2 regions of the Paraburkholderia sp. RAU2J genome follow, and region 1 is predicted to be linked to the other one. Evidence: riboswitches for the same ligand, from Rfam matches in the RefSeq annotation. Region 1 holds a riboswitch; the other holds the start of a gene.
The links. Region 1 has a riboswitch for glycine ahead of gcvT (glycine cleavage system aminomethyltransferase GcvT). Riboswitches for the same ligand answer to the same signal wherever they lie in the genome.
Positions count from the first base shown of each region.

Region 2: another riboswitch for glycine. It lies ahead of B0G69_RS33860 (D-amino acid dehydrogenase); the one in region 1 lies ahead of gcvT (glycine cleavage system aminomethyltransferase GcvT).

Region 1 covers NZ_RBXG01000001.1:1,261,120-1,276,496, forward strand. The annotation lists gene B0G69_RS05970 (UvrD-helicase domain-containing protein) at 1-593, opposite strand, end outside; gene B0G69_RS05975 (oxidoreductase) at 964-2,013, shown strand; gene B0G69_RS05980 (hypothetical protein) at 2,207-2,557, shown strand; glycine riboswitch at 2,755-2,856, shown strand; glycine riboswitch at 2,890-3,044, shown strand; gene gcvT (glycine cleavage system aminomethyltransferase GcvT) at 3,125-4,243, shown strand; gene gcvH (glycine cleavage system protein GcvH) at 4,308-4,688, shown strand; gene gcvP (aminomethyl-transferring glycine dehydrogenase) at 4,772-7,708, shown strand; gene B0G69_RS06000 (alginate lyase family protein) at 7,839-8,969, shown strand; gene B0G69_RS06005 (L-serine ammonia-lyase) at 8,997-10,385, shown strand; gene B0G69_RS06010 (thiamine pyrophosphate-binding protein) at 10,618-12,336, shown strand; gene B0G69_RS06015 (branched-chain amino acid ABC transporter substrate-binding protein) at 12,442-13,590, opposite strand; gene putA (trifunctional transcriptional regulator/proline dehydrogenase/L-glutamate gamma-semialdehyde dehydrogenase) at 13,678-15,377, opposite strand, start outside.
Region 2 covers NZ_RBXG01000003.1:522,450-537,826, forward strand. The annotation lists gene B0G69_RS33855 (hypothetical protein) at 193-642, opposite strand; gene B0G69_RS33860 (D-amino acid dehydrogenase) at 1,437-2,645, opposite strand; glycine riboswitch at 2,814-2,907, opposite strand; gene B0G69_RS33865 (aspartate/glutamate racemase family protein) at 2,993-3,316, opposite strand; gene B0G69_RS33875 (VOC family protein) at 3,672-4,136, opposite strand; gene B0G69_RS33880 (ribonuclease) at 4,427-4,882, opposite strand; partial or broken gene B0G69_RS33885 (FCD domain-containing protein) at 5,501-5,704, shown strand; gene B0G69_RS33890 (SDR family oxidoreductase) at 5,874-6,773, opposite strand; gene B0G69_RS33895 (helix-turn-helix transcriptional regulator) at 6,873-7,715, shown strand; gene B0G69_RS33900 (response regulator transcription factor) at 8,216-9,004, shown strand; gene bamA (outer membrane protein assembly factor BamA) at 9,613-12,471, opposite strand; gene B0G69_RS33910 (tetratricopeptide repeat protein) at 14,143-15,377, opposite strand, start outside.

The DNA of each region.
Region 1 (15,377 bases):
ATCAGATCGTCGAAATCGACCGCCTGATACGCGTGCAGCGTCGCCACGTAGTTGCGGTAGACGATCGCGGCCTGATGCTCGTCTTCGTTCGCGGCGATCGCAATCGCCTGCTCGGGCATGATCAGGCCGTTCTTCCACAGCGAGATGATCGACTGGATCTTGCGGATGAAGCCCTTGTCCGTCGAGCCCACCTGCTCCTGAATCATGCCGAAGCAGTCGTCCGAATCCATGATCGAGAACTGCGGCTTCAGTCCGACGTGTTCCGCCTCCTGCCGCAGAATCTGCACGCCGAGCGAGTGGAACGTACACACCGTCAACTGATTGACGGGCACCTTGCGGCCTTCCTTGCCGGGCGTCGTGAGCGTCTTGCCTTCGAGTAGCTTGCCGACGCGCTCGCGCATTTCGGCCGCGGCCTTGTTCGTGAACGTGACGGCGGCGATGTGGCGCGGCTCGAAGCCTTTGGCTTCGATCAGGTGGGCGATTTTCTGCGTGATCACGCGCGTTTTGCCGCTGCCTGCGCCGGCGAGCACGAGACACGGACCGTCGAGATAACGGACCGCTTCATTTTGAGCGGGGTTCAGGCCTGCGGACATCGTCTGTGGATGGGTGATGCGGTTAAGAGCGGTGGTCGAGGGCACGTCGGCGTGAAAATCGCCGGCTGGAGGCCCGGGGGCATGCTGCGCGGCCGCGTCGGCTGGAACGGGCGCCCGCAGGGTGCGAGGGTGTTCCGGTCCGGCGCGATTTCGCGCGAGAGGAGCGATGTTAACACGGATGCCTGCGATGGACGCCGCGCCGGACACCCCGGCGGCTAGCCGTGACCGACACCCGGGCCGGCCCCAAGCGGTCCCCGCCGAATCACCGCGACGATGCTGAGGGTCCGCCTCCAGGTCATGCCACAATTACGGTGTTGCGCGCCGTCGCCGCGGTGGCAAAGCGGCGCGCCGTTTTTGCAGGAAGACACGCATGCCCGGATCGCTAAACATTGGATTGATGGGTTACGGTTTTGCTGGCGCGACCTTTCATGCGCCGGTAATCGCGCATTGCGGACGCGCGAGCGTCGCCGCCATCGCGACGAGCCAGCCCGAACGCGCGCAGGCCGACTATCCGCACGCGAAAGTCGTGGCCGACCTCGATGCGCTGCTGGCGCTCGACGACATCGACTGCGTCGTCATCGCCACACCCAACGACACGCACTTCGACCTCGCGCGCCGCACCCTGGAAGCCGGCAAGCACGTGGTGGTCGACAAGCCGGTCACGCTGAGCGCCGCCGACGCCCACACGCTGGCCAACATCGCGCTCGCGCGGGGCAAGCTGTTCATGCCGTTCCACAACCGTCGCTGGGACGGCGATTTTCTGACCGTGCGCGATCTGCTCGCCCGCGTGGAACTGGGGCGCGTCACGCAGTTCGAATCGCACTTCGATCGCTTCCGGCCGGGCGTGCGACAACGCTGGCGTGAAGAGGTGTCGCGCGGCGGCGGCTTGCTGTTCGATCTCGGGCCGCATCTGATCGACCAGGCATTGGCGCTGTTCGGCGCTCCGCAGACGGTCTCGGCGACGGTGCGCACGCATCGCGACCAGGCGAGCGCGCCGGACTACGTACACATTCAGCTCGGCTACGGCGAGTTCGAGGTGGTGCTGCACGCGAGCGCGCTGACCGCGTTGGCCGCGCCGCGCTTTGCAGTCCACGGCACGCGCGGCAGCTATGTGAAACACGGCCTCGACACGCAGGAAGACCAGCTGAAAGCAGGCCTGCGGCCCGGCGACGAAGGGTTCGGCGCCGGCAATACCACGGGCTTGCTGCGCGTGCTGGAAGGCGATCAGGAAGTCGAGCGCGAAGTGCCGACCCGCAATGGGGACTACGCCGGGTTCTATATCGCGGTGGCGGACGCCATCCAGAACGGCATTGCATTCCCTGTCACGGCTCAGGATGCTGTCGACGTGATGACCATCATCGAGCTTGCCGCGCGCAGCTCGGAAGAAGGTGTGCGCTTGCCGTTCGCGCGCATTCTCTGAGCCGCTCGAGCGCGCGGCACGACGCCTTGTGTACCTAAAACTGCACGAGCCGCCGGGCTCGCGCGGGCAGAAACCCGACACCTCCGAAAGGAACATAACGTTACAACTCTGCCCGCTCGCCGGTCAGCGCGCGGCCGCGCTCATTCGTTGCTACCTGAGTAGCATCCCCACGACAACGACTTCCGGAGAGTCTATGCCTCGTATCACCCGCGCCATTGCAGCAGGCGCCCTGCTCAGTTCTCTCGCCGCCTGTGTGGTGACTCCGCCGCCCGCGCCGGCGCCACACCCCACCCAGCAGCAGATCGCGGATCAGCGTCTGCGTCAGGTCGAAGGCCGGATCGACAATCTCGGCCGCCGCATCGACAAACGGGTGAATCAGGGCGACTACCCGCCGCCGCAAGGCGCATCCCTGCATCATCGGCTGGACGTGATCCGCCAGGAAGCGCACGACATGGCCGCGCAACATGGCGGCGGCCTCACCGCCGACGAACAGCGCGTGCTGAATCAGGAGCTGGACAACGCGGCTCACGCGATCGGCGAGTAAGCGGCTCCGGTTCGGTCATCGAAGCACCACCCGTCGAAGCAGCACCCGTCGAAGCAGCACCCGTCGAAGCAGCACCGTTACGCAGCCCAGCGCGGGCAAGCCGGCCCGCGCTTTTTTTTCGCCCGCGCGTGCCGCAGCCGCCTCCCTATAGGCCGCCAGCCTTTATTTGACAAGCCCCCGGCCGTCGCGTACATTCGCCGCACGCGTCGGGAGAGCGCGCTGGCCGCCGAATATCGCAGGCCGCGCCGCCGAAGGGGCACACCCGCAAACTCTCAGGCAAAAGGACCGACCGCGTCGAAAAACCCTCGCCAAAGCAAGCTCAAGGCAGCGGTTTTTCGCACTCTGGAGAGCGGCAGTAGCCGTCTGCGTTTTGGCAACATCATGCAGATTCAGGCAGGCTGCCCACCGAAGGGGCGCGCGTGTCACCGTGACGAAGCAACGTTCACGGTCGCGCAATCTCTCAGGTATCGAGGACAGAGGGGTCATGCAGAACCACGCTCGCAGGCACCTTGCTGCGAGGCGTCGCGCCGCATGGCCTTTTCTGTTTCGCGAGATGCCCGAGGCCCCATGACCGAACTCAAACACACCCCGCTCAACGCCACCCATCGTGCGCTCAATGCCCGCATGGTCGATTTCGGCGGCTGGGACATGCCTGTCAACTACGGCTCGCAGATTGACGAACACCGCGCCGTGCGCACCGACGCCGGCATGTTCGACGTCTCGCACATGTGCGTGGTCGACTTCACCGGCGAGCGCGTGCGCGCCTTCTTCGAATACGCGCTGGCCAACAACGTCGGCAAGCTGCAAACGCCCGGCCGCGCGCTCTATTCCTGTCTGCTGAACCCGAACGGCGGCGTGATCGACGATCTGATCGTCTATTACTTCGGCGAAGACCACTTCCGCGTGGTCGTCAACGCCGGCACCGCCGACAAAGACATCGCCTGGTTCGGCCAGCTCAACGCCGACGGCGGCTTCGGCCTGACCATCACGCCGCGCCGCGACTTCGCGATCGTCGCCGTGCAAGGCCCGAACGCGCGCGAGAAAGTCTGGCAAACGGTGCCCACCGCGCGCGCCGCCACCGAAGCTCTGAAGCCGTTCAACGCGGCACGCGTCGAAGGCACGCCGTTTGGCGAACTGACCGTCGCACGCACCGGCTACACCGGCGAAGACGGTTTCGAAATCATCGTGCCGGCGGACCACGTAGCGGCGCTGTGGAACGCGCTGCACGCGCAAGGCGTGCGCCCGGCCGGCCTCGGCGCGCGCGACACGCTGCGCCTTGAAGCCGGCATGAACCTGTACGGCCAGGACATGGACGACAGCGTCTCGCCGCTCGACGCCGGCCTCGCGTGGACCGTCGATCTGACCTCGCCGCGCGAGTTCGTCGGCAAGGGCAAGCTCGAAGCCGACGGCTCGAAGGCCGCATTCGTCGGGCTGATCCTGCTGAAGGAAAACGGCAAGGCCGCGGGTGTGCTGCGCGCGCACCAGAAAGTCCTCACGCCGCAGGGCGAAGGCGAAATCACCAGCGGCACTTTTTCCCCGACGATGCAGGAATCGATCGCCTTCGCGCGCGTGCCCAAGGGCGTGCAGCCGGGCGACACCGTTCACGTCCAGATTCGAGACAAGGCCGTTCCCGCGAGCGTGGTAAAACTGCCATTCGTGCGCAATGGCAAGGTGCTGGCCGTTTAGGCAGCCGCGCGCACGTCCCCTCTTTTTTAAGCCAATACCGAATCACACCGCACAGGAGCATCCGATGAGCATCCCGGCCGACCTCAAATACACCGAATCGCACGAATGGGTCCGCACCGAAGCGGACGGCACGCTGACGGTCGGCATCACCGACCACGCGCAGGAAGCGCTCGGCGACATCGTCTTCTTCGAAGTCCAGCAACTGGGCAAGACCGTGACCGCAGGCGACACCGTCGCCGTGATCGAATCGGTGAAGGCCGCTTCCGACATCTACGCGCCGGTCTCGGGCGAGATCATCGAAGCGAACTCGGCCGTGGCCGACTCGCCCGACTCGGTCAACAGCACGCCGTACGAAAGCTGGCTCTTCAAGATCAAGCCGGCCGCCGACGCGACGCAAGATCGCCTGATCGACGCCGACGCGTACACGAAGTCGATCGGCGCCTGATCTGCTTCACCTTTACGTTTAACCCGCCAGGTGCGGCGCGTCCCTCTCGAAGCACAGGGATAGCCGCACCGCCAGGAACACCCATGAAGCTCGAACACCCGGATCGTCTGATGAACCGCACTCCTCTCTCGCTCGCCGCGCTCGAAGTGCATGACGCCTTCGCAGAACGGCATATCGGCCCGGATTCCGCCGACCAGCAAGCGATGCTCGAAGCCCTCGGCTTCGCCTCGCGCGCCGCGCTGATCGACGCCGTGATTCCGAAGACGATCCGCCGCACCGAAGCGCTGCCGCTCGGTCCCTTCGCGCAACCGAAGAGCGAGGCCGAAGCGCTCGCCGCGCTGCGCGAACTCGCGGACAAGAACCAGGTGTTCCGCTCGTATATCGGGCAGGGCTATTACAACGCGCACACCCCGACGGTGATCCTGCGCAACGTGCTGGAAAATCCGGCGTGGTACACCGCGTACACGCCGTATCAGCCGGAAATTTCGCAAGGCCGTCTGGAAGCGCTGTTGAACTTCCAGCAGATGATCGTCGACCTGACCGGTCTCGCGATCTCGAACGCATCGCTGCTCGACGAGGCCACCGCCGCCGCCGAAGCGATGACGCTGCTGCAACGCGTCGGCAAGCCGAAGTCGAACGTGTTCTTCGTCGCCGACGACGTGCTGCCGCAAACCATCGAAGTGGTGAAGACGCGCGCGACGCCGGTCGGCATCGAAGTGAAAGTCGGACCCGCCGCTGAAGCCGCGAACTCGAACGCGTTCGGCGTGCTGCTGCAATACCCCGGCGTGAACGGCGACGTGCGCGACTACCGCGCGCTGACCGAAGCGATCCACGCAGCGGGCGGCCACGTGGTGGTCGCCGCCGACCTGCTCGCGCTGACCGTGCTTACGCCGCCCGGCGAATGGGGCGCGGACGTGGCCGTCGGCAATACGCAGCGCTTCGGCGTGCCGGTTGGCTTCGGCGGCCCGCATGCCGCCTATCTCGCGGTGCGCGACGAATTCAAGCGGCAGATGCCGGGGCGTCTGGTCGGCGTGACTGTCGATGCGCAAGGCAATCCCGCACTGCGTCTCGCGCTGCAAACGCGCGAACAACATATCCGCCGCGAGAAGGCCACCTCGAACGTGTGTACCGCGCAAGCGCTGCTCGCGATCATGGCCAGCATGTACGCGGTCTATCACGGCCCGCACGGTCTGAAGACCATCGCGCTGCGCGTGAACCGCATCGCCGCGCTGCTCGCCGAAGGCGCGAAGCAACTCGGCTACACGCTCGTCAACGAGACCTTCTTCGACACGCTCACGTTCGACACCGGCGCGCGCACGCAAGCGCTGCTCGACGCGGCAACCGCCCGGCGCATCAACCTGCGCCGCGTGAGCGCCACGCAAGTCGGCCTGTCGATCGACGAAACCACGACGCGCCACGATCTCGCCGATCTGCTCGCGGTCTTCGCGCAAGCGGCGTTCGCAAGCGACGTGCCGCAAGTCGATGCACTCGACGCCGCAATGGCCGCGTCGAACACCGCGTCGGTGCCGCCTGCGCTGGAGCGCACCAGTGCTTACCTCACGCACCACGTGTTCAACCGTCATCATTCGGAAACGGAAATGCTGCGCTATCTGCGCAGTCTGTCGGACAAGGACCTCGCGCTCGACCGCTCGATGATCCCGCTCGGCTCATGCACGATGAAGCTGAACGCGACCTCGGAAATGCTGCCGGTCACGTGGCCCGAGTTCGGCCAGATCCATCCGTTCGCGCCGGCAGAGCAAACCGTCGGCTACCGCGAAATGATCGATCAGCTCGAGGAAATGCTGGTCGCCGCAACCGGCTATGCCGCGGTTTCGCTGCAACCGAATGCCGGCTCGCAAGGCGAGTACGCCGGCCTGCTGATCATCCACGCGTATCACGCGTCGCGCGGCGAAGCGCATCGCAACGTCTGTCTGATTCCCGCTTCGGCGCACGGCACGAACCCGGCGTCGGCGCAGATGGCCGGCATGCAGGTCGTGGTGGTCGCCTGCGACGCGCAAGGCAACGTCGATATCGAAGACCTGAAGAAGAAGGCCGCGCAACACGCCGACAAGCTCGCGGCGATCATGATCACGTACCCGTCCACGCACGGCGTGTTCGAGGCGAACGTGCGCGAAATCTGCGAGATCGTGCATGCGCACGGCGGCCAGGTTTACGTGGACGGCGCGAACATGAACGCGATGGTCGGTCTGTGCGCGCCGGGCCAGTTCGGCGGCGACGTCTCGCACCTGAACCTGCACAAGACCTTCTGCATTCCGCACGGCGGCGGCGGACCGGGCGTCGGTCCGGTCGCGGTCGGCGCGCACCTCGCGCAGTTCCTGCCGAACCAGATCTCGTCGGGCTATGAACGCGCGCCGAACGGTATCGGCGCGGTATCGGGCGCGCCGTACGGCTCCGCGTCGATCCTGCCGATCTCGTGGATGTACATCGCGATGATGGGCGCGAAGAACCTGACCGCGGCCACCGAAACCGCGATCCTCAACGCGAACTACGTCGCGAACAAACTCGCGGCGCACTATCCGGTGCTGTATTCGGGCCCGGGCGGTCTGGTCGCGCACGAGTGCATTCTCGATCTGCGTCCGTTGAAGGAAACCAGCGGCATCACCGTGGACGACGTCGCCAAGCGCCTCGCCGACTACGGCTTCCACGCGCCGACGATGAGCTTCCCGGTGCCGGGTACGTTGATGGTCGAGCCGACCGAATCGGAATCGAAGGAAGAACTCGACCGCTTCATCGAAGCGATGATCGCGATCCGCAACGAAATTCGCGCGGTCGAAGAAGGCCGCTCGGATCGCGAGGACAATCCGCTGAAGCACGCGCCGCACACCGCCGCCGTGGTGATCGCCGACGACTGGAAGCATGCGTATGCACGCGAAACCGCCGCGTATCCGCTGCCCACGTTGATCGCGAAGAAGTACTGGCCGCCGGTCGGCCGTGCGGACAACGTGTACGGCGACCGCAATCTGTTCTGCTCCTGCGTGCCGATCGCCGACTACGAGTAAGCGGCGTTGCGCGCCGCCCGCTGTCCGGACGGGCGGCAGGGCGGTGCGCGCGGTTCCGCCCGGGCTTCTGTCGCTCGTGGCCGCAAACGGCTAACATCACACACCGAATCAGCCTAACGAGGAGTTTCGCATGGCGCGAAAGGTGCGATCGATGCAAAGCCGGGCCGCAGCAACGCGAGCCCGTCCGTGGCGGCAAATGTGTGTCTTGGTGCTCGCTGGCGCGGCCGCGCTGCTGCCGCTGCGGCAAGCGCAGGCCGCAATGAATTTCTGTGCGGCGCCCGCGTTGCAAACCAGCGAGCGCACCAACGCCGATCCCGGCGTGAAGGCACTCGTGAGCAACGTGCAAACGCATCTGAACGAGCAGCCGCATGCGCTCGCGAAGCTGCATACCGAGGGCACGCTGCCGCACGAGGGCATCTACGATCAGAGTGTCGAAGCGGAGAAGGATCTCGATCTGCTGCGCGACGCCGCGCTTGCCTGGCGCGCGACCAGCGACGACCGTTTTCTGAAGCTCGTCGACCGCCTGCTGTACGCGTGGGTCACGACCTATCAGCCGAGTTTCAATCCGATCGACGAAACCCATTTCGAAGGGCTGATCCTCGCCTACGACATGACCGCGAGCGCGTTGCCCGTGAAGACGCGCAACGCGGCAATGACGTTCCTGACGAAGCTCGCGAACGGCTACATCGCGCAGATCGACGCCCAACCGCGGCCGCTGAAGGGCACCTTCCGCAACAATTGGCAGAGCCACCGGATCAAGCTGATCGCGATGGCCGCGTTCACGCTCGACAACCGCAAGATGATCAATGCGGCGCAGCGTCTGTTCGTCGAGCATATCGGCGACAACATCGCGCCGGACGGCTCGACCATCGACTTCAGCGAGCGCGACGCACTGCGCTATGTCACCTACGATCTGCAGCCGCTCGTGATGGCCGCGCTGGCCGCGCGCCGCCACAACCGCAACTGGCTGCAGGAGAAGGGCGCCAACGGCGCCACGTTGCTAGCCGCGCTCAACTGGCTGGCGCCGTTCGCGTCCGGCAGTCAGACGCATGAAGAATTCGTGCATTCGAGCGTCCCGTTCGATGCAAAACGTCGCGAGGCCGGCTTGCCTGGCTACTCGGGTCCATGGGACCCGAAGAACGCGACGGAACTGTTTCACCTGGCCGCGCGTCTCGACGGACGCTTTACGCCAATCGCGCTACAGCTCGCACCGACGCCGCCCGCGTGGCTCGCCGTGTGTTTGCCGCTGCCGGCGCGCTAATATCTACTTATCAGCAGGGAGCAGTCAATGGCAGTCAGCGTGTTCGATCTCTTCAAAATCGGCATTGGTCCGTCCAGCTCGCACACGGTTGGGCCAATGCGCGCGGCGCTGATGTTCGTTCAAGGGCTCGAACGCGACGGACTGCTGGACGCGACCGCATCGGTGAAGGTGGATCTGTACGGATCGCTCGGCGCGACCGGCAAGGGCCACGGCACGGATCGCGGCGTGATGCTCGGCCTGATGGGCGACGCGCCCGACACCGTCGACCCGGACACGATCGCGCAACGGCTCGAAGCGGTGCGGGTGTCGCGCAAGCTGCCGCTGCTCGGCACGCACGACGTGCCATTCGTGCAGAAGGATCACATTTCGTTTTATCGCCAGGCGTTGGCCGAGCATCCGAACGGGCTGAAGCTACGCGCGTTCGATGCGCAGGGCGAGACGCTGCGCGAGTCGACCTATCTGTCGGTGGGCGGCGGTTTCGTGGTGACAGCCGGCGCGCCGAACACGAAGGTGCTGAGCGCCGTCGATCAATTGCCGCACTCGTTTCGCACCGGCAATGAATTGCTCGCGCTGTGCGCATCGACCGGCAAGAGCATCGCTCAGTTGATGTGGGACAACGAGCGCGTCTGGCATACCGAGGAAGAGACGCGCGCCGGCTTGCTGAAAATCTGGGACGTGATGCAATCGTGCGTCGCGCGTGGCTGCGGCATCAACAACCCCGACGCCGATGGCAACTTGCCCGGGCCCTTCCAGGTGAAGCGTCGCGCGCCGCAGTTGTATCGCGCGCTGTCCGGCAATCCTGAACTCGCGCTGCGTGATCCGTTGTCGATGATCGACTGGATCAATCTCTATGCGATCGCGGTCAACGAAGAAAACGCCGCGGGCGGGCGCGTCGTCACCGCACCGACCAACGGCGCCGCCGGCATCATTCCGGCCGTGCTGCATTACTACACCCGCTTCATGCCGGGCTCGAACCAGCAAGGCGTGATCGACTTCCTGATGACGGCGGCGGCCATCGGCATTCTGTACAAGCTGAACGCGTCGATTTCCGGCGCGGAAGTGGGCTGCCAGGGCGAGGTGGGCGTGGCCTGCTCGATGGCCGCGGGCGCGCTTGCCGCCGTGATGGGCGGCACACCGAAGCAGGTCGAGAACGCCGCGGAAATCGGCATGGAACATAACCTTGGACTGACCTGCGATCCGGTCGGCGGGATGGTGCAGATTCCGTGCATCGAACGCAATGCGATGGCGTCGGTGAAAGCGGTCAACGCGGCGCGTATGGCGTTGCGCGGCGACGGCAGCCACTACGTATCGCTCGATTCCGTGATCAAGACCATGCGCGAAACCGGCGCGGATATGAAGACCAAGTACAAGGAAACCTCGCGGGGCGGGCTGGCGGTGAATATCGTCGAGTGTTGATCACACTCATTCATTGCACATGACGACGCGGGCCAAGGCCCGCGTTTTTCATTTACGTGCTCACGGCCTTCGCTTCAGGTTCGCGCTTCGTCGGACGGGACAGTTGCGCTGCGCCATGACAGCGCACGCGCGCTCGGCGTAAGCTGTCGAAGCGCCCATCGGCCGGCACCTCACGTGGGTCGATGCGGCACTATCCGACCGCACTCACGTACTGCCTGGAGGCTTCTTCGCAATGTCGCAGCCGAACGCTCTCGTTTCAGATTCCAACCTTGCTCGCACGACCGGTGCGCGTCTCGTCGTCGATGCTCTGCTTACGCATGGCGTCGAACGCGTTTTCTGCGTTCCCGGCGAAAGTTTTCTCGCTGTGCTCGATTCGCTGCACGACGAGACCGGGCGCATCCAGACCATTGTGTGCCGCCACGAAGCCGCCGCGGCGAACATGGCGGAAGCGGTCGGTAAACTGACCGGCCGCCCCGGCGTCGCGCTCGTCACGCGCGGGCCGGGCGCGACGCACGCGTCAATTGGCGTGCATACCGCGTTTCAGGATTCCACACCGATGATCCTGCTGATCGGTCAATGCGCACGCGAGCATCTCGACCGCGAGGCATTTCAGGAAATCGACTATCGGCGCATGTTCGGCCAGATGGCGAAGTGGGTCGCGCAAATCGACGACCCGAAACGTATTCCCGAATATCTGAGCCACGCGTTTCACACAGCGACCTCCGGGCGGCCGGGGCCCGTCGTGCTGTCGTTGCCGGAAGACGTGCTGAGCGATGCATGCGATGCCGTGGCCGGCGTGCCGGCTTATCAACGCGTGGCGGCGTCGCCCTCGGCCGCACAGATCGACAAGCTGCGTGAGTTGCTCGAAGGCGCGCAGCGGCCTATGGTGATCGCGGGCGGCAGCGGCTGGACGCTGGCCGCATGCGCAGACTTGCGGCGCTTCGTCGAGAACTGGCAACTGCCGGTCGGCCTCGCGTTCCGCTTTCAGGACACGCTCGACAACGAGCATCCGAACTACGCGGGCGACGTCGGCCTCGGCATCAATCCGGCGCTGGCGCAGCGTATCCGCGATGCCGACGTGTTGCTCGTGCTTGGTCCGCGCATGGGCGAAGCGACAACGAACGGCTACACGCTGCTCGACATTCCGAAGACGAAGCAGACGCTCGTGCACGTGCATCAGGGCGCGGAAGAGTTGGGGCGTGTGTATGTCGCGGATCTGCCGATCGTGTCCGGCATGCCTGAACTGGCTGCGGCGCTGGCGGCGTTGCAGCCAGCGTCCGGCCAGCCGGCGTGGGCCGGCGCGGCCGAGGATGCGCATCGCGCCTATCTCGAGTGGCGCAAGCCGCGCCCGATTCCCGGCGACGTGCAAATGGGCGAAGTGATCCAGCAACTGCGCGCGCATCTGCCCGCCGACGCGATCCTCACAAACGGCGCGGGCAATTACGCGACGTGGCTGCACCGGCACTTTTCATATCGGCACTACCGCTCGCAACTCGCGCCGACGAGTGGCGCGATGGGCTACGGCGTGCCCGCGGCAATCGCGGCGAAGTCGCTGTATCCGCAGCGCGCGGTCGTTGCGCTCGCCGGCGACGGCTGCTTCATGATGGCCGCGCAGGAACTCGCGACGGCCATGCAGTATGACCTTCACGTGCTGTTCATCGTCGTGAACAACGGCCACTTCGGCACGATCCGGATGCACCAGGAGCGGCATTATCCGAACCGCGTGCATGGCACGGGGCTCACGAATCCGGACTTCGCGGCGTTCGCGCGGTCGTTCGGCGCGCATGGCGAGACGGTGGAGCGGACCGAGGATTTTCTGCCGGCCTTGCAACGCGCCATGAATGCGCAGCGCGCGGCGGTGATCGAGATTCGCATGCCGCAGGAAGCGAGCACGCCGGGCGCGACGTTGGAGCAGATTCGCGAGCAGGGGAGGAAGATGCGTGGGGAGTAGGCGGACTAGTGTGCAGAGCAGTTCGAAACAACTACTCCATAAGAAAACCCCGCCGAAGCGGGGTTTTCTTTGACTTCCGACGTCAAAGCAAGCAACAAACGCCGCTTACTTCCCGCCCACGCTTTGCAGCGTCGTCCACTTGCCGTCGACCACCTTGTACAGCGTGATGCCGCCGTTCTTCAGATCGCCGCGGCTGTCATACGCGAGATTCGACGACGTCACCGCCGGCATCGAGGTCTTCGCGAGCACCGGCAGGTACTTGGCCGGATCGGTCGAGTTCGCGGTCTTCATCGCCGTGAACATCGCCATTGCGCCGTCGTAAGCGTACGGCGAGTACGTTTGCACGTCTTCGTTGAAACGCTTCTTGTACTTCGCGACGTAGTCCTTGCCGCCCGGCATTTCTTCCAGCGGCAGGCCGGCAAGCGATGCCACCGTGCCGTTCGCCGCGTCGCCCGCGAGCTTGATGAAGGTCGGCGTATGAACCATTTCGCCGCCCATCAGCGGCGCCTTCACGCCGAGTTGCTTCATCTGCTTGACCATCGGTGCCGCTTGCGAATCCGCGCCGCCGTAATAGATCAGGTCCGGGTTCGCCGACTTCAGCTTGGTCAGGATCGACTTGAAGTCGACGGCCTTGTCGTTCGTGTATTCGCGATCGACGATCGTCGCGCCCGAAGCCTTCGCCGCCTTTTCGAACTGATCGGCGAGACCCTGGCCGTAAGCCGTGCGGTCATCGACGATCGCGATCTTCTTCATGCCGAGGGTCTTGACCGCGAACGTACCGGCGACCGAACCTTGCTGCGTGTCGGACGTCATCATGCGGAACGTGGTCTTGAAGCCTTGCTGCGTGTATTCCGGCGCCGTCGCCATTGCGATCTGCGGGATGCCTGCGTTAGCGTAGATGCGCGAAGCCGGGATCGTGGTGCCCGAATTGAAGTGACCGAGCATGCCCTTGATACCGTCGTCCACCAGCTTCTGCGCGACGGTCGTGCCGGTGCGCGGGTCAGCCTGGTCGTCGGCCGAATCCAGCACGAAGCGAACCTGCTTGCCGCCGATCACCGGCTTGGTCGCGTTCATGTCTTCCACTGCCAGCGTGATGCCGTTCTGGAAGTCCTTGCCGTAGTGAGCCTGCGCGCCCGTCATCGGACCGGCGAAACCCACCTTCACGTCTTCCGTCGATTGTGCGTTGGCCGTCCCCGCCAGCGACATTGCTGCAACCAGCGCTGCGCCTGCCAGCTGTTTCATCTTGTGTTGCATAGCTTCTCCTTGGTACCAGGTGTAGATGGAGCGATATCGGGGTCGCCGTACCGCTTCCGTTTTATTGAAGGGATCAATGAGGTTCGCTCAACCGATCGTCATCAAATTCGCATTGCCGCCTGCCGCCGCCGTATTCACGCTGACCGAGCGTTCGGTCAACAGACGCTCGAGCGCGTAATCCTCTTCGCCGCTTTCCAGCGCGCGCGCCGCGACGCCCTGCACCGAGACGATCGGCCCCGGACGCTTCGCGACTTCCTTCACCAGCGCCAGCAGTTCGTCGCTGTCGCCTTCGAACAGCACGGCATCGAACGGCGTATCGGCGCTCTTCTTCACGCTCGCGTACGACTTCAGCGAAGCGGGCAGTTGCGACACCAATTGTTCACCCGCCGCGCCTTCGAACAGCGCACGATTTCCAGTAGCCAGCGCGGCGGCAAACTGCACGCGCGCACCGCTCTGCGTCGACGCGACGCACAGCACCGTGCCGCGCGCGCCCAGCGTGTAGGTATTGCGCTCGCCGGTGGGCCCCGACAACACCGCAGTCGCGCCCGCCGGCACATGCGACAGATAACCATCGCAGCGAGCGGCCAGTTGCGGCTGGCGTTCGGTGATCAGCCAGTCACGCAGCGCGGTCAACGCAGCGGTCGGATTGTCGCCGTTTTCGGCGGCTTGCGGTACATCCGCGACCAACGCCTTCTCGAGCGACTTCGGCAAACCCGCCGGACGCGTCGCGAGCAATCGCTGCAGATACAGCGCGCCGCCCGCTTTCGGACCGGTGCCCGACAGACCTTCGCCACCGAACGGCTGCACACCCACCACCGCGCCGATCACGTTGCGGTTCACGTAGATGTTGCCGACGTGCGCGCGGCTGATCACGTGAGCGATCGTTTCATCGATCCGCGTATGGATGCCGAGCGTCAGGCCGTAGCCGGTCGTGCGGATCTGTTCGAGCAGCTTGTCGAGCTGGCTGCGGCGATAACGCACCACGTGCAGCACCGGGCCGAACACTTCGCGTTTCAGTTCGTCGATGCTGTCGAGTTCGATCAGCGTCGGCGGCACGAAGGTGCCTTGTGCGCAGCCTTCCGGCATCGGCAGTTGTTCGACCTTGCGGCCTTTCTCGCGCATCGCCGCGACGTGCGCGTCGATGCCGCGTTTCGCGTCCAGGTCGATCACCGGGCCGACGTCGATCGACAGGCGGTCCGGATTGCCCACCGCCAGTTCGCGCATCGCGCCCGTCAGCATTTCGAGCGTGCGGTCGGCGACGTCGTCCTGCAGACAAAGAACGCGCAGCGCGGAACACCGTTGACCGGCGGAGTCGAACGACGATTGCAGCACGTCCGCAACCACCTGTTCGGCGAGCGCCGACGAATCGACGATCATCGCGTTCTGGCCGCCGGTTTCGGCGATCAGCGGAATCGGCTTGCCGTCCGGATCGAGCCGGTTCGACAGCGTCTTGTTGATCAGGCGCGCGACTTCGGTCGAGCCGGTGAACATCACGGCACGTGTGCGCGGGTCGGCCACCAACGCCGCGCCGACCGTTTCGCCGTCGCCCGGCAGCAGTTGCACGGCGCCCGCCGGCACGCCGGCTTCGCGCAGAATCCGCACGGCTTGCGCGGCGATCAGCGGCGTTTGTTCAGCAGGTTTCGCGAGCACGGTGTTGCCGGCTGCCAGCGCCGCCGCCACCTGGCCCATGAAAATCGCCAGCGGGAAATTCCACGGGCTGATACAGACCACCGGCCCCAGCGGACGGTGCGTGTCGTTCGAGAACTCGTCGCGGATCTGCGTGGAGT
Region 2 (15,377 bases), on a different contig from region 1:
ATCAGACACGGCTGTTCGAGCGTCATGACATCCCGTCGAGGCATCGTGCAGCCGTTGTCCCACATCATCAGATCGCCGGACAAGACCTTATGCCGATAGACGGCGGACGCTGACTTCGGGCGCCGCCAGATGACAAACCCCGTCTGTCTTCCCCGTTTTTTTTTCATCAAAACCCGGTCGCACCATCCGGACTCACTGTTCGGCGCGCTCACCCGCTGGCTGCCTGCACACGATAGCCGTCAGCACCATTGGAATAACCGAATGAACAGCAGCCGTGCTCCCAGCGCCCGTGAGAAGACGCTTGACCGAGTCCGCCGACCCGAGCACCACCACACCGTAGACTGCGCCTGACGGAGGATTCCCGTCGCCAGCTTTGAAAAGAGGATCATCCGGCTGGTAGCCGAAAACGGCATGAACGCTGAGGCCAAATGCCGTCAATCCCGCTCCGCTCGTCGGGCGAAACGCGTTCACCGAGTTTGCCTCGACCCGCATGGCAGGGACCGCGATAGACTGGGTATCGACGAGACTGGTAACGAATTCGTGCGCAGTTTCTCCGCATGTCAATTGGTCGTCCAAGGCGTGGCCGAATGCCGACGCTGGAACCATAGCAACGATTGCCAACAACTTCGAGAGCGGTCGCATTTGCACATTCTTCCTTAATGTGATCCTGGAAACGCTCACCGCGTTTCACGCCTCCGGACGGAGAGCCCCAAGATCGGGCACTCCTTGCGCTGACGCACTTTCAAGCATCTCCCGTGCCACTCGCGCCTGTCACCACCTCATATCTTAAACGGCTCCAGATGGACGCGCTTCCCTCCCCCTCCCTTCGTTAGCGAACGATGCCGGTGCCAGATTGTGTTCGGGCAGAACAGCCACTTCCCGACGGCCGGCGCACAACTGCGCGGGTACGCCGACCCGCTGCCCGAGGATTTACGCGGCCGTCGACCCACACTTGTGCCACACGCCTCCATGGCTCCTGCTGGATTCCCCTAACGACGAATCCGGCTTGGTCGCGACGCTGTTCGGGGCGCACGGTATGCCAACACCGGCGCGCACGACACACTGTTCAGCGATGAATCTCTATCTGGACCTCGCGATGTGGATGGAAGCAGTCACCATATTTACGTCGCTGGCGATGCCACTGCTGTCCCAGCGCGTGGATGACGGCACGCTCAGATTGCTGAACCTGACAGAGCCGATGCCCAAGATCGGCATGTACCTCGCCTATTCCAGCGAGGCACTGCTGATCGCCACCGCTCAGGATTTCATCCGGCGCCTGCGATCCAAACGGGACGGCGACGACGAGGGACGTATGCCCGCCGGCATGCGCTACAGCGACACGCGCGTTGCGGTTGGCGTTCGTCAGTGCACGTGGCGGATCATCTCTCACGCACATAGCGCGAGACATGATCCGACAGTGAGGTGGCAAGTCGATGCTACATCGCGCTCGCAACAGCTTGCGCCGTTGCCGCCGACAACGTCCAGCCGAGATGACCGTGCCCCGTGTTGTAGAACACCCCGCGCCGTTTTCCACGGCCGACCTTGGGCAGCATGCTGGGAAGCATCGGCCGCAAACCAGCCCAGGGAATCACGCGCGAAGTCGATACCTCGGGAAAATATCGCCGCGTCCAGTCCACTAGCGGTGCGATGCGGTCCGAACGGATATCGCGGTTAAAGCCGTTGATTTCCGCGGTACCGGCCACGCGGAAACGATCCACGCCGAGACGGCTCGTCACGATCTTCGCACTGTCGTCGAGCAGGCTGACCCACGGCGCGTGCTGCTGGCTGGTGTTGTCGTCGAGACAGACGGTGATCGAATAGCCCTTCACAGGATAGATATTCACGTGATCGCCGAGCATCGCCGCGAAGTCACGGCTTTTGACGCCGGCGCAGACGACGATGCACTCGAAACTGAACGGCTGCGTTTCGCCTTCGAGATTGACCAACAGCGAAAATCGGCCTTCGGCACGCTGTTCGATCGACGTGATCTGCGCGTCGTAGTGGAATTCGACGCCGTGTCGTTCGCATGCCTGAGCAAGTCCGCGCGTGAACTTGTGAATGTCGCCGGTCGAATCGGACGGCGTAAAAAAGCCACCATAAAAGTCGCCACGCAACGTGGGTTCGATGCGCTGCAATTCGCCTGCACTGACCGGGTTGCGCTCAAGGCCGCCTTCGCACAGCAGGTCGTTCACCTTGCTCGCGGCGTCGAATTCCTTGCTGGTCTTGTAGATATGCAGAATGCCGCGCCGTTCCAGATCGAAGTCGATCCCTTCTTTTTCAGCAATCGAAAACAGATGCTCGCGCGCGGCAAGCGCGAGCCGCACGGTTTCGACCGTATTCGCGCGATAGTGCGGAATCTGCCGCAGGAACTCGCCCATCCACGAATATTTGTGCCACGTAGGCAGCGGATTGAGCAGCAGCGGGGCATCGCGCGTGAGCATCCAGCGCAGGCCCTTGAGCACGGTTGCCGCGCTATTCCAGACTTCGGCATTGCTCGCGGAAAGCTGGCCACCGTTGGCGAACGAGGTCTCCATGGCCGCGTAGCGGTGGCGTTCGAACACGGTGACGTGATGGCCGCGCTGCGCGAGCGCGTGAGCAGTCGTGACGCCGGTAATGCCGGCGCCGATGATGGCGATTCGTGACATGACATGGTCCAGAGTAGTTGAGCATCGCCGATGTCGATTTCGTGTTGACTGATTCGAAATCGGCGTCGATGCCCCATCTGTCCATGTACCTGAGAGTTTCTTCCCGCGCCAGGGCAAGCAGGCGGGGAATCCCCTTCGGTGGGCGCGCGTGCGCCGCTCTCCAGATGTTCCTGCTGCGCGGTCCTTTTGCCTGAGAGTTTCCGGGGCGGTTGCTCCGTCGGCGTCGTCGCGAATCCTTGACGATCTCTCCCGCGCTGCATCGCAGAACGGCTCGACAATACCGGGCAAAAAAAATTACCGCAAGTCTTTCGTGCAATGGTCGGCAGCATGGATCAATCCGTCACTGCTCATAGCGAGTGAGCAAGCGAGATCTCTGATTCACGCGCCAATAATTCGGAAAGACCCTTCGAGAGTCCGACGATGAGCTTGAGTGGCGGTTTGGCGAAACTGCCGCTCTGTGCGCGCATCGTTGTGAGACGGGTCAATACTTGCGCCTGACAGACACCACTCGATACACCGTCGACAACCGGCACCGGCAACAGGTTTGCCACACTGCGCGCCAATCCTGCGAACGGCGCGCCAGCCAGAATCAACACGTCCGCGCCGTCTTCTTCCACCGCGCGACGGCTCAGTTCGATGTGGCGAGGCCGGCCGCGGCGAGTTCCTGCCATGCGCACGACCCGATCCGGCCAAGCCCCGCCGCCGCAAGACCGAACTGCCGCTGTAGTACAGGTACTCTCGAAACTTGCCTGAGCAATTCAGCCGGCAAGCGCCGAACCGATTGGATTGCGTCGTGCGCGGCCAAAGCCGGCCTTGCAGGGCCGATAGCCGGCGCAGGAACGGGATGCCACGGGCGGCCGGGCGTTACTTCGGCTGCTATGTCCGCGCCACTGTGTCGGGCGATTTTTCCGACCATACGCTGGCGAGTGATGCGCACCTTCACACCTGCGGTGCAGGCGCCCGTGGGTCTGATCATTGTGCCCTATCGCGCGATGAAGCAGGCGATACAAGGGCTTCTGTTATCCGTCATCCCGCATAGGCGGCTTTCAACGCGGCAATGTCGAGCTTTACCATTTTCAACATAGCGTCGAAAACGCGCCTGGCCTTTTCGGGGTCCGGGTCGGCAATCATCCTGAGTTGATCGGTTGGCGTGAGCTGCCACGAAACGCCGAAGCGGTCCTTCAGCCAACCACATGCCTCGGGCGAACCGCCTCCCTCGAGAAGCGCGTCCCAGTAATGGTCGAGTTCCTCCTGCTCATCACAGTTGACCATGAGGGATACCGAGTGGTTGAACGCGTCGGATCCGTCTGCGCTCATCGCGATGAAGGGCTGCCCAAAGAGAACAAACTCGACGACCTTTGTGGAGCCGCCGCTCGGCACCGGCGTGACCCGAGTAATGCGTGAGTCCGGAAAGATTGCCACGTAGAAAGCGGCGGCCTCCTCGGCTTGCGTGGAGTACCAAAGAAAGGGAGTGATCTTCTGAATCGTCATGGCAAATCTCCTGTCAGTGTCGGCCAAGGCGGAGCGCAGGCCGCGTGCCACTACCGGGACGACGAAGGAAGACCATCACAATCGACACGGCGAGAATGAAAGTTTCACTTCGGTTCAAGGATCGGATCGGAGAAGCCTCTTGCGATCCGTGGCATCTGGTTGAGACGAGGCGCTGCCTTGTCCGTTACAACGCGCGCACCCAAGGCGTCTTCTCGGGATCCTACGGTGAATACCACAACGCCCCGGCGTCTCGCTTGTCGGAGACCCTGGGGGCGTGTTCATTGCTCAAGTTACCCTGCAATGCGTTTAAAACTGACGTAGTAATCATCGGTGTAGTAGCAGTCGCCGGTCTGCTTGCGCGGTCCACCACAGACGATGCGCCGCTGTCCGCGATCCGTCGAGCCGGGCGTGCGAACTGTGTATGTGTGGTAATAGCCGCGCTCGTGCTGCGGCAGCAATGCCGCGCTGTTGCGGAACAAGACGCCGTCTTCACCAAAGGGGTATGGGCCGCCCGCCTTGATCAGACGCAATGTTTCGGCTGCCTCCCCAGGCAACTGCGCCTTGGTGATGGTGGCCGGCGCGCCCGATGCCGAAGGAGTCGTGCTCGCGGCCTGCCCGGGCTGAGCCGGCGCCTCGCCCGCGGATGCGCCGGCTTCCGGAGTAGCGTTTTGCGATCCTCCCTTGCCGCATGCCCCGACGATCGCGCTCAAGGCGAGGATGCAGGAGAAAGCCCACGCTCGCTTCATGAAACGATGTCTCCGGGTTGACCAGCATTAGCGGACCATGAACGATCTAAGGGTATCTCCAACGGCAGAGTGAATCAATGTCCGGCCGGAAATAGAAAAGTGATGAAGCAGCAGTCTCATTCGCTTGAGCCGATCACGGCGCAATGGTCGCAACGATAACGGGCACGAGGGCCGCGCTTGCGCACCGCGGCGCAAACGACCCAATCAGCAAAGCCGTAAAAACTGCCGGATTCACCCGCTGCGTCCAATCGATCAGCATATCGTTCTGACTGCACCCCGAATCGACGACACCGCGCCGCCGCGCCACGAGAGTTCGTAGTTTTCGGTTGGGCGGAACAACAACACACTCCCCAAACAACGTGAAGGCCAATGTCGGACGATTTAATCGCCTCCAGAATTGACCCACGTCTTGCGCTCGACGGTCCGCATCCCCATCGAGCGCAAGCCAGCTCCTTCCAGACTCGGCAGGTGTCTGAGGAGCGGCAAAAAGGAACATGAAGTTCCAGCGGAAAATCAATGCTCGATCCTGCGCTTCGTCACCGAAGGCTCGAGCGATCGCGAGATGGCCGAATCCCGGTCGATGTCGGCGCACAACATCGGCTATCACTTGCGGCACCCGCCATGTGGGACTGCGCGCGCAGCGATCCACTGCGGGACAACATCGAGGAGCACTTTCACACGACGGCATTGCGGGAGGCTTCGCAGGAAGACCATCAGCGGATTTGCGCCGCCATCATGGCCCGTGATCCGGCCGCGGCTCGTGAGGCGATGCAAACCCATCTGGCGCGAGTGGTCAGCGAGTTGACGCAAGCCTGGCGGTGAATACACTCATCCAATCGGACCATGCTTCTGCCATGAGCGCAGTCGCCAACGCACAGCGGTCGTCGGCGAAGACCGACGACCGTTGTGCGTTGGCCGATGCGCACGGGCGACCGGCGCATGTCCGACGGTTCTCAAATGGCGTCCGACAAATCGAGCGCGACCGCGAAGATTACGTCAATGCCTGAACGTAGCGCGCTTCGTCGAGATCAGAGATCAGCGTCGGGCCCTCCGGTTGCCAGCCCAGACGCGCCCGCGTCTGCGCACTCGATGCCGGCATATCGAGCGCGGCGAACATCGCCATCCATCCGAAGTGCGCCGGCGCCTCCTCACGGGTGATCGAGACGACCGGCACATTCAGGCCGCGCCCCAGCGCCTGTGCAATCTCGCGAACACTGACGCCCTCTTCAGCGACCGCGTGATAGCGCGCACCGGTTTCACCCTTTTCGATCGCGAGCCGGTACAGCCGCACGACGTCCGAAAGATGCGCCGCCGGCCAGCGGTTTTGCCCCTCCTCCACGTATGCGCAAACGCCTTTATCTCGCACCAGCCGGATAAGCGGTGTGATGAGGCCCTGCCGGTACGGGTTGTGCACTTGCGGCAGGCGCATCACCGACACGTTGATCCCTGAGTCGAGCAGCGCATGGCCGGCCAGTTCCGATCCGATGCGCGGGTTCGGGTGCTGGGTGTTGAACACATCCTCGGTGGCCGGTTGCCCGTCGGCGCGGCTGCCGATACCCGTGCCGGACGTGATGAGAAGCGGACGATCGGAGCCGGCAAGGGCGGCGCCAAGTGCCGCGATCACACGCTTGTCTTTCTCGCAGTTTTCCACGAAGCGGGAGAAATCGTGGTCGAACGCGAGGTGAATGACGGCGTCCGCCTTCTCGGCGCCGCTACGCAGGGTAGCGGTGTCTTCGAGCGTGCCGCGATGGACTTCGGCGCCCACCGCGGCCAGCGCCTGCGCGCCCGCGTCGGATCGTGTCATGCCGATCACTTGATGACCAGCTTCGATAAGTTCGGGAACCAGCGCCGAGCCGATGAAGCCGGTGGCGCCCGTTAGAAAGATACGCATTGAGAAGTCTCCAGGGTGGTCACCCCATGCACTATGCGATCATCCGCTATCCTGTTGAAGTAGTGACTTTATCCCGGTAAAACGACTAACAGGCTCCTCATGTCAGCGAACGCCGCCCAAACGCTCGGGGATTTCTTGCGCAGTTGCCGCACGCGGCTCGACCCGGCCAGCTTTGGCTTCTCGGGTCGCAGGCGCACGCCGGGACTGCGCAGGGAAGAAGTGGCCCAGCGCGCGAACATCAGCTCGACCTGGTACACGTGGCTCGAACAGGGTCGCGGCGGCGCGCCCTCGGCGCAAGTGCTCGAACGCATCTGTGCAGCGCTGATGCTGACGGACACCGAGCGCGAACATCTCTTCATACTGGGCCTCGGGAGACCGCCAGAAGTGCGCTACCGTTACGTCGACGGTGTGAACCCGCGGCTCCAGCGCGTGCTCGATTCTCTCGACGCCAGCCCGGCGATCATCAAGACCGCGATGTGGGATGTCGTTGCCTGGAATCGTGCCGCCGCGGTCGTGCTCACCGACTACGGCACGCTGGCGCCGGGCCAGCGCAACATCCTGCGCTTTCTGTTCGGTGACCCGAACGTCCGCGCGAAGCAGCACGACTGGGAGAGCGTCGCACACTTCGTCGTGGCGGCATTCCGGGCGGACGTGGCGCGTGCCGGGCTAACTTCCGGAGTGGGTGATCTCGTCGACGACCTGTGCCGCACCAGTCCTGACTTCGACCGCCTGTGGCGGGAAAACCGGGTACTGAGCCACGGCGAGGGCGAGAACGTAAAACACCTCCTGCATCCCAAGCTGGGCCCCATCGCGATGGAGTATTCACTGTTCGCTGTCGATGGTCGGCCGGATCTCAGCATGCTCGTGTACACACCGCTCGACGCTCAGATGGCAGAGCGCATTCGCGCTGCCGTTACGCAACATCGATTGATGGCGGCGTGACGCTGAGCTAACAGTTCGGGCCCGCATAACATATCCCGCTCCATCTTCATGGCGGCCCACTTCGGCACGCAGCCGCACCAGTTCCGCCTGCTCCGAGCCCACGGGTTTCGCGCCTGATCCGCCGGTCAGCCTTCATCCGGTTGTACAGCGTCTATTCAACCAGAGCTGCTGGTGTCGCCCCACCGCCGCCATGCTTTTCCCGGCCCTGCACTCGACGAAAACAATTGCCAACCCGTTCGAAGTGGCGGCGCCCCTCATATGGGGGGCTGCTTTGACGCGCGACAGCGCCTATCTTGATTTTACGAACCTCGCAAGTCATGTGGCTCGACAGTGCCGAAGGCACAGGCCTTCATGTGCCCAGCATGAGGTTTACACGGGGATTTTGGCGCCTTTCCAATTACTCCATTGATACGGTCAAGGTTCCAATTTCGCACTCCTCCCATTTCTTCTGCCGGGTTCTCCATTCGCCGATCTGCTGATTCGGATGAAAGAGGTCATATATGAACATATTGTTAGTGGAAGACAATCCTGCGCAAGCTGCCGCTGTCGAGAATGCCATGCAGGAATCGGGACACAGAATAAGTAAGGTCAACTGTGGCGATAGCGCGATGCGCTTTCTCAGAAGTAATGAAGTCGATCTCGTGATGCTCGACTGGCAATTACGAGGAACAACTGGGCTCGAGGTACTCCAATGGATACGTGGCAATCTGGGACGCGAACAGGCGGTGCTATTCCTTACTGCCAGACTCTCGGAGGCCGACATTGTGCAGGCGCTTGAGGCAGGTGCGGACGACTACGTCGTCAAGCCGTTTCGAGCGGACGAGTTAGCCGCCAGAGCTGGCGCATTATTGCATCGGACCACACGCAATGAGAACACAGCAAAGGCAGTGTCGGTCGGGTCATATATCCTCGACAGAGGGCGGCGTACCGTCTCTCTTCACGACACGCCGGTAGAGTTGACAGCGAAGGAATTTGACATGGCTGCGTATCTCTTCGCGAACGTCGGGCGAGTGGTTTCCCGGGACCTTTTTGCGAAGCTTGTTTGGGGCCGCGAGCTGGACATCACCTCACGGACGGTCGATACGCATATCTATCGGCTGCGGCGAAAACTATTCCTGCATCCGGATAATGGCGTGTGCCTGAGTACCGTCTATACCCACGGCTACAGACTGGACGAGGTCGCTTTAACAACCGCGACGAGCGACGCATTTGCAAGGCAGGGTTTCGGAAAGACTGTTGAACTTGCTGCGCGGTGTTCCAACGGATCTGGCAGCAGTCGAGTTCGATAAAAGCACGTGAAGATCGGCCCACGTAGCGGATACGTCGACGACGGAAATGATGGAATCAGACACCCATCGCTCGATAGCCCGGAAGGCTTTTGCAGGACCGCTTATCGTGCGGTCGACTGAATCGCGTTGGAGACTAAAGGCGATTTGCATTCCGCTATTTCAGTGATCAAATTCACTATTGTTGTCAATCTGACATTCAGCGCTCAAGTAGCATGAATGTTGACGGTTATCTCTCCCCTGGGTGTGACCGTTGGTTGTTCAATCGAAGGTTCTTTTACGCGCGCCCTCTTGCGGCGCGCTTTTTTTGTCGGCCGCCACCGAAGCGCCGCTTCGAACAACGTCCTCCGCGCCCACGCAACAGCACGAGAAACCGACCACTGTCAGATTTAGTCTGGGCTATTGCGCTCGAGCATTTACCGATACCCGATGACAACGTTGCGCGCGCTGTTATGCGCGTCGGCGAATTTAAGCTCAGCGTCTTAGCGCAACAGAACCGATCATCTCACAGCGCGCCGCCAACCAGTCAAGCCACTGACACTGTTCAAAAAAAACGGCGCCGGCACAGGCATCCGCTGCCCGCGCGCCGGCACCTCCGTGCGACGGTGCTTTTAAAATTTCGTCGCGAACTGCATCTGAATTTTCTGGTAGTTGTCGAAATCGTGTCTGGTAATCGGAAAACCCGCACTTATCTTGAACGAGCCAATCGGTGAATTCCACGCGAATCCGGCGCCATAGCTAAAGCGCACGCCGTTTGCTCCGACGCTGGGTCCCTGCGTGCCCCATACATTGCCGCCATCGATAAACGCAAACACCCCCAGCCGGTCATCACGGCGCAAACCCGGTACTGGCGCCTTCAATTCGACGTTGCCGGTCAGCATCCTCGATCCGCCTATCGGCACGCCAGTCTTCGGGTCGCGAGGGCCGAGCGAATTCGGCTCGAAGCCTCGCACGGACCCAATGCCTCCGGCGAAGTAGTTCTTGAACAACGGGTAGGGCTTGTTGCCAAGCCCATCGCCGTATCCGCCCTGCAGGTTCAGGCTCAGCACAACTCCACGCGCCAAAGCGTAGTAATACCGCGCGTTGATATCGGCTTTGTAGTACTGGTTCCCGCCTATAGGCGTTCCATATTCCACACCCGCCTGCGCGAAGTAGCCTTGGCTCGGAAACACTGCGCTGTCCCGCCTGTCACGGGACCAGCCCACCATGATCGGCACGCCATTCGAATCGCGGCCGTATTGGTCGACGTAGGCGATATAGCTCTGCGGCGCCTTGTCGTCGGGATCGAGCCTGTAATGCTCGAAGGCCACGCCGACATAGGCCTTATCGGCGTCCCCAACAGGAACGCCAAACCGTGTGTCGAGGCCCGTCGTCACTACCTTGAATCGGGAATCGCTCGAATAATAAAGCGGCTGATTGGAGTGGTAGTAAGCGCTAGTCGTCCGACTTACCCCACCAGATGTGAAGTACGGGTCGGACTGCGTCACGCTAAATGTACGAAACAACTTCGCGGCGGTGACATTCACCCCGAGACTGGTTCCCGTACCCAGCACGTTGTCCTGGGTAATACCGGCCGATAGCACGGTCCGGTCCGTTGACGAATAGCCGGCCCCCAGCCTAACCGTAGCACCCGGTTTTTCAACCACCTTCACATCGAGGTCGACTTGATCGGACGCGCCCTCGACTGGAACCGTCGTCACCTCGACCTTGGAGAAATAGCCAAGGCGGTTGAGGCGGTCCTGCGACGCCGCCACCTTTTTCGAGTCATACCAGTCGTGCTCAGACTGGATAATTTCACGGCGCACCACTTTGTCGTGGGTAATCGTATTGCCGGTCACGGCGATCTGACGAACATAGGTCCGCCGACCCGTGTCGATCTGCAGTGTCATGTCGACCGTATGGTTGTCCGCATCGACTCGCGACAACGGGTTCACCGTGGCATATACGTAGCCCTGTTCGCCGAGCTTGTCGACAATTGCATTCGTGCCGGCTAGAAGTTTTCCGACAGATAAAACCTCACCAGCGCGGAGTTGGACCAAGCGTTCAAGCTCTGGCTGGAGCTCTGGCGGACTGCCTGTGATCCGGACCGCCGAAAGCGTATAGAGCTCGCCTTCATGTACCGCTATTGACAGCGATACCCCCTTGTCGCCCGACGTCGCGACCGACTCTGCCTTGAACTCCAGGTAACCGTGATCCAGATAGTACTGGCGGATCTTTTCCAGCCCGGTCGCCAGTCTGTCCTGCGAGTAGACGTCGTTATGTGCGTACCACGAGGTCCAATCGGTCGCGAACAACTGCATCTCGTCCTGCAGCGCTTTCGAACCAAAAACGCTGTTGCCGCTGAAGCGGATCTCATGAAACCTCGCACCGTCCTTAGGCGTCGTCCCGGCAGCGGATGCGACCTTTCCTTTTGCGGCAATCTGGGCTGCGTTAGGAGCCACGTCCAGCCCAACGCCCGATTTCATATCCGGTTTCACGTTGCCGCCGAGCTCCGCTGTTACTCCGGCGACACCGCTGACTGTTGCGCCAGCCGCGTTTCTACGCGTGTCTTCGAGCTGTCCCTTTCCGGTGCCGCCGGCGCTGGTTGCTGATTCGTCCTGCGGGTGGTGTGCGATATCGACGTTCGCTGCCGACAGCTCGCGGGCAGGCACGCGTGCGGCAGATGTCTCGCTCGCCTCATTCGGCGCGAGAGCGAGTTCGCCTTCCCCACGGCGCACTGCCGTGTTCACCGCACCTTCTCCCCGGCCACCCTCCCGCTGAGCCTCTGGCGACGCTGCCCATTCGGTCTTTCTGCCAACCGGGCCCGCGTCCTGCCCGCTTCTGCCGGAACCGGACGATACATCGGGCACGCCAAGGCCTGCGGAAGCGTCGCCGTCGCGCGCGGCCGAGTCCTTCGCCATCGTGCCGACCGCCGCCCCCTCCTCGGCCATAACAGGAGCTGCGCTCGCCACCACCCGGGCACTCGTGCTGACCTGCATTTCACTGCCATTGCGGGATTCGGTCCAACTCTTACTGTAGTCTGGCGCCGAGGGCGCTGCCAGCATCACTGCATCCGCATTGCGGCCCGACGTGTCCCCGTCCAAGTTGGCGTTACCCAACGCGACGCCGCCCGGTGTTACACCCTCCGACGCGCTGGCGGAGTATTCATCCGCCATCACATCCGAAGAAAACGCTTCGTTTGTCAGGACGAATGCCCCCGCATGGTTCTCAACAGAATCGCCGCTGGCCGCGGCGGATACATTCCCAGCGAAGTCCTGCGGAAGACCGGCCCCTCGGCTCGCGACGATCATGTAGCTCGCGGAAGGTGCTGCCTGGGCGATCCGGCTGTAGGGAATGCCGACCGAAACAGCCGCCGCAATACCGGACCACATGAGGCCGGCAGACCCTCTGCCACGCGCGCGGTTTGTTTCCAACGTGCCTGCCGGCGTATGGGTGGCAACATGCCAGGCGATGCGGTAAACCTTGTTCATATCGATCGGTGGTTATGGCGTGCACCGGGCACCCGGATACGCAATGGTGAAACCTCTGCTACCGCCATTTCTGTCGCAAAAAGTTGAGCGGGATCTAAGGGTGAACCGCGCTGATTATCAAATCGGAGATTCGGAGTGGTGTACAGCGGACAAGGGCCTCTCCTTTTGGCGTTCGTTTTGCCGCCCCCCGTTGCGCAGCATTTCGCCGGGAGGCCCACCATCGGTAGGGGCCGACACAATTGCTTTCCATTGCGCCTCATGCCCACTGCAGTGCTCGTGAATCATTCGGACTACCTTCTCGTGGAATTTCGGCGAATACTTCCGTGATTTATCTTTGACGTTTTCCGTGACTCCGTCGTCAAACGCAATCTCACGTTGATGCAGTCTTGATGAAAACGAAATCGTGGTTTGATGCACGGACTCCCGCGGCTATAGCTCGGCTGTTGCCTGAATTGAATTGCGCTGACGTTTGACGTCATTCTCTTCATTGTTGTACGACGAAGGAATGGGATCGATCCTTGATGAAGGGGCTGCGAAAACCTCGTCTGCGTTGTACGTGATCCAAGGACCACCGAAAGACGAGTGTTGCCAACGCTACGGGCCGCCACAGCATGACACTCTCAGCACATATCACAAGAGCACGGCGGCCGACTTCGAGACACCAGCAGCGGCAAAACATGTCCAGGCTCCTGGCAACGCCTCGCCTCGTATCAGTTCGATTGAGCAATGCACACGGACATTGGCGGCATCGCGCCACAGCCTGCCGCGGCCATTGCAAATGGCAAAGGCGGGGCCTGCTCTGAGTCCAACCTGTTTGAAAAGGATTCCTCAAGTTGCAGCGCAGTTATGTGTCCGTACACTCGACCTTGCCATCCGCCCTCCCAGAGGAGCTACCTACGGCGTGGTGGATCGATTCCCAACTAACTGCGTCAGTGTGTAAATTTGCAACTGTTCGTGCCAGCCTCAAACATTGAGGTATCCAGAAACCACAGCTCGTCACCAAAGTGATCGGTCGGGATTGTCCTGATTCTGGCGTCATAATCGATGGCATCGAAAATTTCCAATCCAATAGCAAGGACATTGTCAATCCAGACATCACATGCTCAACTTCAGATGCCCTTCTCGCCATCTCAGGCGGCGAGTGAATGAAAAAATCATAAGGAATGTCAGCAGCGAACAGAGCCCCCCTCTCAGGGAGGGCACCAGTCCGTTCGGCGGGGGGACCATCCAACGATTAGCACCACGGCGATTGTTGTCTGCAGACGGAATCGTCCGGTCAACGAGGCTCGCATACTGATCGGTAAGTAAGATATCTGGCTCGTGTATTAAACCGTTAAGACGCATCTGCGCGCGTTGTCCGATATTGGCCTGTGTCACGTTGCTTGACAGCAGCCGTACGCACCGCCTGTTTCTGGCTTGCGTGCGTGGCCAGACGCATTGGGCAGCGTCCAACCGCCTCTCCGAATCGACTCTTCGCCGCGTCGGCTCCCGGTGGACAACGCCCGCGTCGTCTCCAGTTGGCATCCTCGTGTAGCAGCATCTGTCGCCAACGGCGGCACACTATCGCAGCTAACGACGTCCAGATCGTGAGCATATCCACAAATTCCAACGTAGTGAATCCATGACGTCCGAGCAAACACAATGCGGAGCCAACCTATGAGAACAGGTGCTCTACTCCCTCGCATCGGCTTTAACGCGGATGATCAGTTCACCACGCTCAAGTCTCCGGGCGTACCTAGCCGGCAAATTCCCACGCACTGCGCCACCGGTCACGATGGCAGGATAGCGGCAAATGAATGGCGCATTCTCCGCAGACACGGCAACGAGTTCCCAATGAACGGGCGTGCCATCCCCCAAATCGGTCAGAACATCGAAGAACGGTGATCCTTCCGAGTAGCCAACGTGCGAATCCGCTGGCACGGCTTCACTGGGAAATGGCCGGGCATCCATAAAGCCGAACACCGAATCGTGCTGTAGCAGACTCTGGTGAGCGTACGGCCAGACGAACTCGCGCAGAAAGTATTGGTCGGCGAAATGCGTTGACTGGAGCGGCCGCGACATAAAGCGTTCGGCCAGCTGTTGCATCGGTGGCAATGCGCCGGCGCTGACGCCCCACATGCCGGCGAGCAACAGCTCGGTATGAGTTGCATTGTCGCGCATGTGATGAAAGTGCATGCCGCTCGCAACCCATTCCGCGACGGCTTCGGCTTCTCGTTCGCCGACGACAGAGTCAGCATCGCGGAAAATGACGCGGTGCAGGCCGGGCATATCGTAAGCGAAGAACCGCCATAGTTGGCCGGGCCAGTGGCTACGCGCCGCATCGACTGACACGACTTCCGCGCCCGCCTTATGCAGCCGCTCGACGATGCCTGTCGGGACCGTTTCGTCAACGTAAAAACGGCAGATCCAGTGTGGATAGACACGAGGCTGCTCAATGACATTGAGCACCGCGGTCTCACAGTATTTCGAGCTTGCGCCGAACAGCGAGAAAGCGATTAGATTCTGTGTTCGCGTTTCAGCGGACGGTAGCGGAGGAAGCGGCACCGTCAACGTATCATGTTTCAGTACCGGGGCGCGGGTAAACTGAGCGGCGCGCATCGCTAGAGCCTGATTGCCCCAGCGTTGAGCCTGATCCATCACGCCCTTGCCGCCCCACGCCTCTGCCAGCGCGTCGAACAGGGCGAGTGTGTTGCCTTTACGTGCCAGCGCCTGCTCGGCACACCCGATTGCCTCGTCCCAGCGGTCGAACTGCAGATGACAGGCGGCTGCGTCGATCCAGGGCTGAGCAAGTCCGGGGGCGATGCGCATGGCCTGGTGGCAGAACTGCAGCGCGTCGGCATAGCGCCCGTGGGCGTAAGCCTGCTGGATGCGCTTGCCGAGTGCGCCGACCAGCAAGTTCGCCTTCT